3 linked regions of the Caballeronia sp. TF1N1 genome follow. The protein of the gene in region 2 interacts with the protein of the main gene of each other region in a pairwise test. Links are inferred from orthologs where the notes say so. Each region holds a gene or a part of one and is shown on either strand. Other genes may lie near its edges.

Region 1 (3,013 bases), 1.7 Mb from region 2 along the record:
GCTCGACGAAGGCGAACTCGAAGCCATTTTAGACAAGCTGCGCAAGGACGGCGTGCGCGAAACCGCATGGACCATCAGCCGCTTCAAGGGCCTCGGCGAAATGAGCGCGGAACAGCTCTGGGACACGACCATGAACCCCGACACGCGCCGTTTGCTGCCGGTCGGCCTGGGCGATCTCGGCTTCGATCTCACCGTCTCGCGCATGACCATGCTGATGGGCAAGGGCGAAGCCGCGTCGCGCAGAAGCTGGCTCGAAGAGAAGGGCAACGAAGTGGAAGCGGACATCTGAGCCTCGCAATCTGGCCCATAGCGCCCGCATGCAACGCGCCCTGAACGCATAACAACGGATATTCGATGGGAATCACAGACGATCTCTTCGCCGATCAGCAAGCAGCACCGGAAGGCGAACAACTCACACTCGGCGATTACGCCGAACGCGCTTATCTCGACTACGCGGTGAGCGTGGTCAAGGGCCGCGCGCTGCCCGACGTGTGCGACGGGCAAAAGCCCGTGCAGCGCCGCATCCTCTACGCGATGAGCGAGATGGGGCTCGCCTCGGGCGCGAAGCCGGTGAAGTCGGCCCGCGTGGTCGGCGACGTGCTCGGCAAGTATCACCCACACGGCGACCAGTCCGCCTACGACGCGCTCGTGCGTCTCGCGCAGGACTTTTCGATGCGCTATCCGCTCATCGACGGTCAGGGCAATTTCGGCTCGCGCGACGGCGATGGCGCGGCAGCCATGCGCTACACCGAAGCGCGTCTCACGCCCATTGCGCGCCTTTTGCTCGATGAAATCGATCAGGGCACCGTCGATTTCATGCCGAACTACGACGGTTCGTTCGAAGAGCCGAAGCTCTTGCCCGCGCGTCTGCCGTTCTTGTTGCTGAATGGCGCATCGGGCATTGCGGTGGGTCTCGCGACCGAGATTCCCTCGCACAATCTACGCGAAGTGGCGCAGGCCGCCGTCGCGATGATCCGCGACCCGAAACTCGGCCATGCCGGCGTGATGGAAAAGCTGAACGGCCCGGACTTTCCGGGCGGCGGGCAGATCATCTCGAGTCACGCGGAAATCTCGACGGCCTACGAGACCGGACGCGGCAGCCTTAAAGTGCGCGCCCGCTGGAAGATCGAGGAACTCGCGCGCGGTCAGTGGCAACTCGTCATTACCGAATTGCCGCCGAGCACGTCCGGACAGAAGGTTCTCGAAGAAATCGAGGAGCTCACCAACCCGAAGATCAAGCTCGGCAAGAAGACGCTCACGCCCGACCAGTTGCAGACCAAGCAGACACTGCTCGGCTTGCTCGACACCGTGCGCGACGAGTCCGGCAAGGACGCGCCCGTGCGGCTCGTATTCGAGCCGAAGTCGAGCCGTATCGACCAGACCGAATTCGTGCATTCGCTGCTCGCGCATACGAGCCTCGAATCGAACGCGGCGATCAACCTGGTGATGGTCGGCGCGGATGGCCGGCCGCGGCAAAAGGGCATCGTCGAAATCTTGCACGAGTGGGTCGGCTTCCGCTTCGTGACGGTGACGCGCCGCACGCAGCATCGGCTGAACAAGGTGAACGACCGCATCCATATTCTCGAAGGGCGGATGATCGTCTTCCTGAATATCGACGAGGTCATTCGCATCATCCGCGAGGCGGACGAGCCGAAGCAGGCGCTGATCCAGCGCTTCAACCTGTCGGACCGGCAGGCGGAAGACATCCTCGAAATCCGCTTGCGTCAGTTGGCGCGGCTCGAAGCGATCAAGATCGAGCAGGAGCTGGCCGACCTCGGCACCGAGAAGACGAAGCTCGAAGAGTTGCTCAATAGCGATGCCGCGATGAAGCGTCTGCTCATCAAGGAAATCGAGTCGGACGCGAAGCAATATGGCGACGATCGCCGCACGCTGATTCAGCAGGAAAAGCGCGCGACCTTCGAAGTGCGCGTGGTCGACGAACCGGTGACGGTGGTCGTCTCGCAGCGTGGCTGGGTGCGCGCGCTGAAAGGCCACGGACTCGATCCGGCGGGTTTCACCTTCAAGGCGGGCGACAGTCTTTACGCGGTGTTCCAGGCGCGCACGCCGGACACGCTCATCGCTTGGGGCAGCAACGGGCGCGTGTATTCCGTGGCGGTCGCGTTGCTGCCGGGCGGCCGTGGCGACGGCGTGCCGGTCACGTCGCTGATCGAACTGGAGTCGGGCTCGCACTTGCTGCATTACTTCGCGGCGACGGCGGAGCAGCCGTTGCTGCTGGCATCGAGCAATGGCTTTGGCTTCATGGCGAAGCTCGGCGACATGGTGAGCCGCAACAAGGCGGGCAAGGCGTTCATGACGATCGACGAGGGCGCATTGCCGCTTGCGCCGATGCCGGTCGTGCCGGGCGCGAACTATGTCGCGTGTTTATCTAGCACGGGGCGACTGCTCGTGTTCGGCATGGACGAGATGAAGACGCTCTCGGGCGGCGGACGCGGCGTGATTCTGATGGCGCTCGATCCGAAGGAAACCTTGCGTCAGGCGCTTGCCATCGATGCACGCGGCGTGGTGATGATCGGCACCGGACGCGGCGGCAAGCCGAAGGACGAGAAGCTGTCGGGCTCGCAGTTGCAATTGCATCTGGGCAAGCGGGCGAGAAAGGGCAGGACGCCGGATGGGACGTTGAAGGTCGCGGAGTTGAGGCCGGTGTTCGAGTGAGGGCAGAGGAAGTTGCGCGATGCCTTAAGCGATACGTCGCGCACATGTCTGACACGCCTCGTCGCGATCATGCGTCGGGGCGTTTTCTTTTCGTTTGTCGACCGCTGTCCGGAACTGACACTGCGGCGCTCAAGTCGAATGCCCAATTCAAGAACAGTTGGAATCCCATGACCCACGCCATCGAAGCCGCCCTTTTCCTGCACCTGCTCGGTGTCGCCATATGGATAGGCGGGATGGTCTTCGCGCATTTCTGCCTGCGCCCGGCGCTCGGCGATCTCACGCCGCAATTGCGCCTGCCGCTCTGGGAAGCCGTGTTCGCACGCTTCTTCAACTGGGTCGC
Region 2 (2,816 bases):
AGCTGTGCGTAACGCGAAGGCTGGTCAAGTTCAGTTCCGCGTCGACAAGGCCGGTATTATTCATGGCACGATCGGTCGTGCATCGTTCGAACCTGCTTCGCTGCGTCAAAACCTGGCAGCACTGGTCGACGCGCTGCAAAAGGCCAAGCCGGCCACGAGTAAGGGCGTGTACCTGCGCAAGATCGCTCTGTCGAGCACGATGGGTGTCGGCGTACGCGTGGATCAAGCCACGCTCGCGCAGCAGTAAAGAATTTGGGCGCGGTCTTGAGACCGCGCTGTAAAGGGCTTTGGGCGGTTGCGAGGTTGCAGTCTAAATCGAGCAACCGGTTGTCAAAGACCGTTGGTGGTGGCGTCGCGGTTGGACACTGCCTTAATTCAAGCCAACGCAGATGGCGAACCCGAAACGGTTTTGCAGTGGTTGAAGTCGGTTGTCGTGCGCTGTGATGCGAACACCAATCGATCGAGATACTCCTAACAGTCGGACGCCGTTGTCGAACGTGGTGCATGAGGGTTGGTAACCCGAGTGCATCGAATCTGGAGGTTTAACCGTGCCACTGAACAAAGAAAGTAAGCAGGCAGTCGTCGCTGAAGTCGCCGCGCAAGTCGCGAAGGCTCAGACGATGGTGCTCGCTGAGTATCGTGGGATCACGGTTGGCGATCTGACCAAGCTGCGCGCGAAAGCGCGTGAGCAACAGGTGTATCTGCGCGTGTTGAAGAACACGTTGGCGCGTCGCGCCGTCAAAGGTACCCCGTTCGCTTCGCTGGCTGAGCAGATGACCGGTCCTCTGATCTACGGCATCTCGGAAGATGCCATTGCCGCTGCCAAGGTCGTCAATGACTTCGGCAAGAGCAATGACAAGTTGATCATCAAGGCTGGTTCCTACGAAGGCAAGGTGATGGACAAGGCAGGCGTGCAAGCGCTGGCCAACATCCCGAGCCGCGAAGAACTGCTCTCCAAGTTGTTGTTCGTCATGCAAGCACCTGTTTCCGGCTTTGCGCGCGCTTTGGCCGCGCTGGCAGAAAAGAAACAAGGCGAAGCTGCATAACGCACACGCTTGGGCGCCAGTCGCTCAGTTAGGTATTAGCTAGATCGCTAGCTCGATCCGAATTCAATCTAGGAGTATTTCAAATGGCAATCGCAAAAGAAGACATCCTCGAAGCCGTTGGCTCGATGTCGGTTCTCGAACTGAACGAGCTGGTCAAGGCGTTCGAAGAGAAGTTTGGCGTGTCGGCAGCTGCTGTTGCAGTCGCTGGCCCCGCAGGCGGCGGCGCTGCTGCTGCTGTTGAAGAGCAAACCGAGTTCACCGTAAACCTGCTCGAAGTTGGCGCGAACAAGGTTTCCGTGATTAAGGCCGTTCGTGAACTGACGGGTCTTGGCCTGAAGGAAGCGAAGGACCTGGTCGACGGTGCACCGAAGCCCATCAAGGAAGCGGTGCCGAAGGCTGCTGCTGACGAAGCAAAGAAGAAGTTGGAAGACGCAGGCGCGAAAGCTGAAATCAAGTAAGTTTCATTGCGCTGTGTTGAGGCTGGCGGTTTTCCACCGCCGGCCTTTTTGTGCTTTGTGAGGGCAGAGTTTTTATGCGTGTAATCAGGCATAAATGTCCTCGCAGAGGCCAAAGAGAACAGTCGGGTCAGCATGAATTTCCGGCAGTTCTCTTTGTCTTCTGAAGCGACTGCAGAAGGCAAGTTTGGTCGGGTAGCGGGAAACACAGGCATCCGCTGCCGTCAGCCAGCGGTTGGTAGCGGCCAACCACCAAGCTTCTAGATTCGCGCGTCCTCCCCGGACATTCGCGCGAATCTCAGTCGGTGAACACCGGGCCGTGACGTCGAGGTATCCCGCCTCGCCAACGCCCGCCGTGATTCGGAGATCGTATGCAATATTCCTTCACCGAGAAGAAGCGTATTCGCAAGAGTTTCGCGAAACGCCCCATCGTTCACCAAGTTCCCTTTTTGCTGGCGACCCAGCTTGAATCATTCCAGACGTTTCTGCAAGCGGATACGTCCTCCACGCAGCGCAAGGCGGAAGGCCTGCAAGCTGCATTTACCTCTGTTTTTCCGATCGTTTCGCACAACGGGTTTGCGCGTCTCGAGTTCGTCAGCTACATGCTGTCGCCGCCCGCGTTCAACATTAAGGAATGTCAGCAGCGCGGCCTGACGTACTGCTCCGCCTTGCGCGCGAAGGTGCGTCTGGTTTTGCTCGACAAGGAATCGCCGAGCAAGCCGGTGGTCAAGGAAGTGAAGGAACAGGAAGTGTACATGGGCGAAATTCCGCTCATGACGCCGACGGGTTCGTTCGTCATCAACGGTACCGAGCGCGTGATCGTGTCGCAGCTTCACCGTTCGCCTGGCGTGTTCTTCGAGCACGACAAGGGCAAGACGCATAGCTCCGGCAAGCTGTTGTTCTCGGCTCGTATCATCCCTTACCGCGGTTCGTGGCTCGACTTCGAGTTCGACCCGAAGGACGTGCTGTACTTCCGCGTCGACCGTCGCCGCAAGATGCCGGTCACGATTCTGCTCAAGGCTATCGGCATGACGCCGGAGCAAATCCTCGCGAACTTCTTCGTGTTCGACAACTTCGCGCTGATGGGCGAAGGCGCGCAAATGGAATTCGTGCCGGAGCGTCTGCGCGGTGAAGTCGCGCGCTTCGACATCCAGGACCGCGATGGCAATGTCATTGTCACGAAGGACAAGCGAATCAACGCGAAGCACATTCGCGACCTCGAAAACGCCAAGACGAAGTTCATCTCGGTGCCCGAGGACTATTTGCTCGGTCGCGTGCTGGCGAAGAACGTGATCGATCCGGAAACGGGCGAAGT
Region 3 (2,743 bases), 1.7 Mb from region 2 along the record:
AGGCAGCCCGAGCTTTGCGGCGAGCGCGACGGCCTCCTGAAAATAAGCCTGTTCGCCCGGCTGACCGGCGCGCTGCAGTTCGATGTAGAACGCGTTCGGAAAGAGCGCCGACCAGCGTTCGGCGTTGCGTTGCGCGCTTGCCGCGTTGCCCGCCGCGAACGCCATGCCGATGTCGCCCTGCTGCGCGCCGGAAATGGCGAGCAGACCTTCAGCCAGCCCTTCTTCGAGCCATTCGACGAGCACTTCCGCGCGCCCGCGATATTGATTCGTCAGCCACGCGCGGCTCAACAGTTCGCACAGGTTGAGATAGCCGGTCTTGTCGCGCACGAGCAGGATCAGCCGCGAAGGCTTGTCGCGATCGGCGGGATTGGTGATCCAGACATCGCAGCCGGCAATGGGTTTGATGCCCTTGCTGCGCGCTTCCTTGTAGAAGCGCACGAGGCCGAACGCGTTGGCGAGATCAGTCAGCGCGAGTGCGCCCTGACCGTCTTTCGCGGCGGATTTGACGACGTCGTCCAGCCGCACGATGCCGTCGGCAATCGAGAACTCGGAGTGGACGCGAAGATGAACGAAGCGGGGATCTGACATGACGATATTGTACATGCGGCCCATCGCGAAAACGGCTAAGGGGCGCGCGTTAGCCGAACGGACAAGCCCTCGGCGATTCTCGAAATTGCGCTGGCGCAAACGGCGCGAACGCGGCGGCCCGCGCCTGCGAAAAGACCTGCGCCATTTGCGGGATAATACGGAGTTGCGCGGCGTCCCAGCATCCGCTTTTTGCCGCCCTTTTTACCGGCTTTGCCCCGTTATCCGATCATGAGCATTCTGAACCTCTCCGCCTACAAATTCGTTTCCATCGACGACAGCGCCGCGTGGCGCCCGCTCGTCACCGAACGCTGCAGCGCGCTTGGCCTGAAGGGAACGATTCTGCTCGCGCCGGAGGGCATCAACCTCTTCATCGCGGGGCCGGTCGCGGAGGTGCGCGAGTTCATCGATTACATTCGGAGCGACGCGCTCTTCGGCGACCGCTTCGCCGATCTGCAATTCAAGGAAAGCCTCTCCGCAAAGCAACCGTTTCGCCGCATGCTGGTGAAACTCAAGCGCGAGATCATCACCATGAAGAAGCCCGCGATCAAGCCCGAACTCGGCCGCGCGCCCGCCGTCGATCCGGTGACGCTCAAGGCCTGGCTCGACCGTGGTCACGACGACGAAGGCCGTCCGGTCGTCATGCTCGACACGCGCAATGCCTTCGAAGTGGACGTCGGCACGTTCGACCACGCGCTCGACTACCGCATCACGAAATTCAGCGAGTTTCCCGAGGTGATCGAACAAAACCGTGCCGATCTGGAAGGCAAGACGGTGGTGTCGTTCTGCACGGGCGGAATTCGTTGCGAGAAAGCTGCGATTCACATGAAGGAAGTGGGCATCGATCACGTCTATCAACTCGAGGGCGGCATCCTCAAATATTTCGAGGAAGTGGGCGGCGCGCATTACTCGGGCGAATGTTTTGTGTTCGACTACCGCACGGCGCTCGATCCGAACCTGCAGCAGACCTCCACTTCGCAATGCTTCGGCTGCCGCGCGGTGGTCAGCGTGGAAGATCAGCAGTCGCCGTTGTACGTGCCGGGCGCCACGTGCCCCGCGTGTCATCCGGATGCGAAGGCCGCCTAAACCTTGAACGAGCCCTGTAGATGACTTACCGTGGCCGCTTCGCGCCCTCGCCCACCGGGCCGCTGCACGCGGGGTCGCTCGTCAGCGCGCTTGCTAGTCTTCTCGATGCGCGGGCGCATCGCGGTAGCTGGATCGTGCGAATAGAAGATGTCGATGCACCGCGCACGGTGGCCGGCGCGGCCGACGAGATTCTCGCAACGCTCGCGCATTTCGGCATGCATTCGGACGAACCGCCGGTCTGGCAAAGTCAACGCGACGCGGCTTATCAAGATGCATTCGAGCGCTTGCTTGCCGCCGGCTTCGTTTATCCCTGCGGCTGCACGCGACGCGAGATCGCCGACTCGCTCGTTCATGCGCATGCGCGTCACGCGACGCTCGCTTATCCCGGTACTTGTCGAAGCGGCTTGCATGGCCGTCCCGCGCGCGCGTGGCGACTGCGCGTGCCGGGCGGCGACGCGGGGCGCGTCGGTTTCGTGGATCGCTGGCAGGGAATACAAACGCAAGATCTTGCGGCCGAAGTCGGCGATTTTGCCTTGAAGCGTGCGGATGGGCTGTGGGCGTATCAACTGGCTGTCGTCGTCGACGACGCTTCGGCCGGCATTACGCATGTCGTGCGCGGCGCAGACCTGCTGGATTCGACCGCGCGGCAGATTTATCTGCAGCAATGTCTCGATGTGCCGACGCCGTCGTATCTGCATGTGCCTGTCGTCAGCAACGATGCGGGCGAGAAACTCAGCAAGCAGACGGGCGCGGCGCCGCTTGGTCGTGACGCGCCGCTGGATGCGTTGGTGCAGGCGGCGCGGCATTTGAGTATCGACGTGGCCGCCGCCGGTTCGCTCGAGTCGTTTTATGCGGATGCGACCGCGCAGTGGGCGCGTCGGTTCGGGATTACTTAGCGGCATGCGTTCGCTTTTGAGGGGCGAATAGCTCGCGCCGCGTAAGCGTTCGACTGACGAGTGCGGTACGAGATTGGGCCTTTTGTCGCGTCAGGACTTTGGCTGCGGCCTTTAAGTGGTCAAAGAGCGGCACAAAAAAAAGCAACCTAACCGGTTGCCCTTTTCATCCCACACGT

What was found. The genes of interacting proteins can lie anywhere in the genome.
Region 1: the proteins of rplL (region 2) and parC interact in binary tests that used the Escherichia coli proteins (3 or more experiments, as listed by UniProt). The link is inferred for Caballeronia sp. TF1N1 from one-to-one orthologs.
Region 3: the proteins of rplL (region 2) and LDZ28_RS04580 interact in binary tests that used the Escherichia coli proteins (3 or more experiments, as listed by UniProt). The link is inferred for Caballeronia sp. TF1N1 from one-to-one orthologs.

Annotation. Positions count from the first base shown.
Region 1 is NZ_CP084626.1:947,716-950,728, forward strand. It holds parC (DNA topoisomerase IV subunit A), read left to right. Parts: upstream 1-354; coding sequence 355-2,673; downstream 2,674-3,013. Other genes in the region: LDZ28_RS04360 (DNA topoisomerase IV subunit B), read left to right, coding at 1-289; LDZ28_RS04370 (CopD family protein), read left to right, coding at 2,841-3,013. UniProt on the Escherichia coli protein: Topoisomerase IV is essential for chromosome segregation; it is the principal protein responsible for decatenating newly replicated chromosomes. It relaxes supercoiled DNA.
Region 2 is NZ_CP084626.1:2,688,780-2,691,595, reverse strand. It holds rplL (50S ribosomal protein L7/L12), read left to right. Parts: upstream 1-1,129; coding sequence 1,130-1,504; downstream 1,505-2,816. Other genes in the region: rpoB (DNA-directed RNA polymerase subunit beta), read left to right, coding at 1,873-2,816; rplJ (50S ribosomal protein L10), read left to right, coding at 549-1,046; rplA (50S ribosomal protein L1), read left to right, coding at 1-247. UniProt on the Escherichia coli protein: The binding site for several of the GTPase factors involved in protein synthesis (IF-2, EF-Tu, EF-G and RF3). Is thus essential for accurate translation.
Region 3 is NZ_CP084626.1:994,352-997,094, reverse strand. It holds LDZ28_RS04580 (sulfurtransferase), read left to right. Parts: upstream 1-816; coding sequence 817-1,671; downstream 1,672-2,743. Other genes in the region: gluQRS (tRNA glutamyl-Q(34) synthetase GluQRS), read left to right, coding at 1,692-2,567; dnaE (DNA polymerase III subunit alpha), read right to left, coding at 1-603. UniProt on the Escherichia coli protein: Catalyzes oxygen-dependent 5-hydroxyuridine (ho5U) modification at position 34 in tRNAs, the first step in 5-carboxymethoxyuridine (cmo5U) biosynthesis.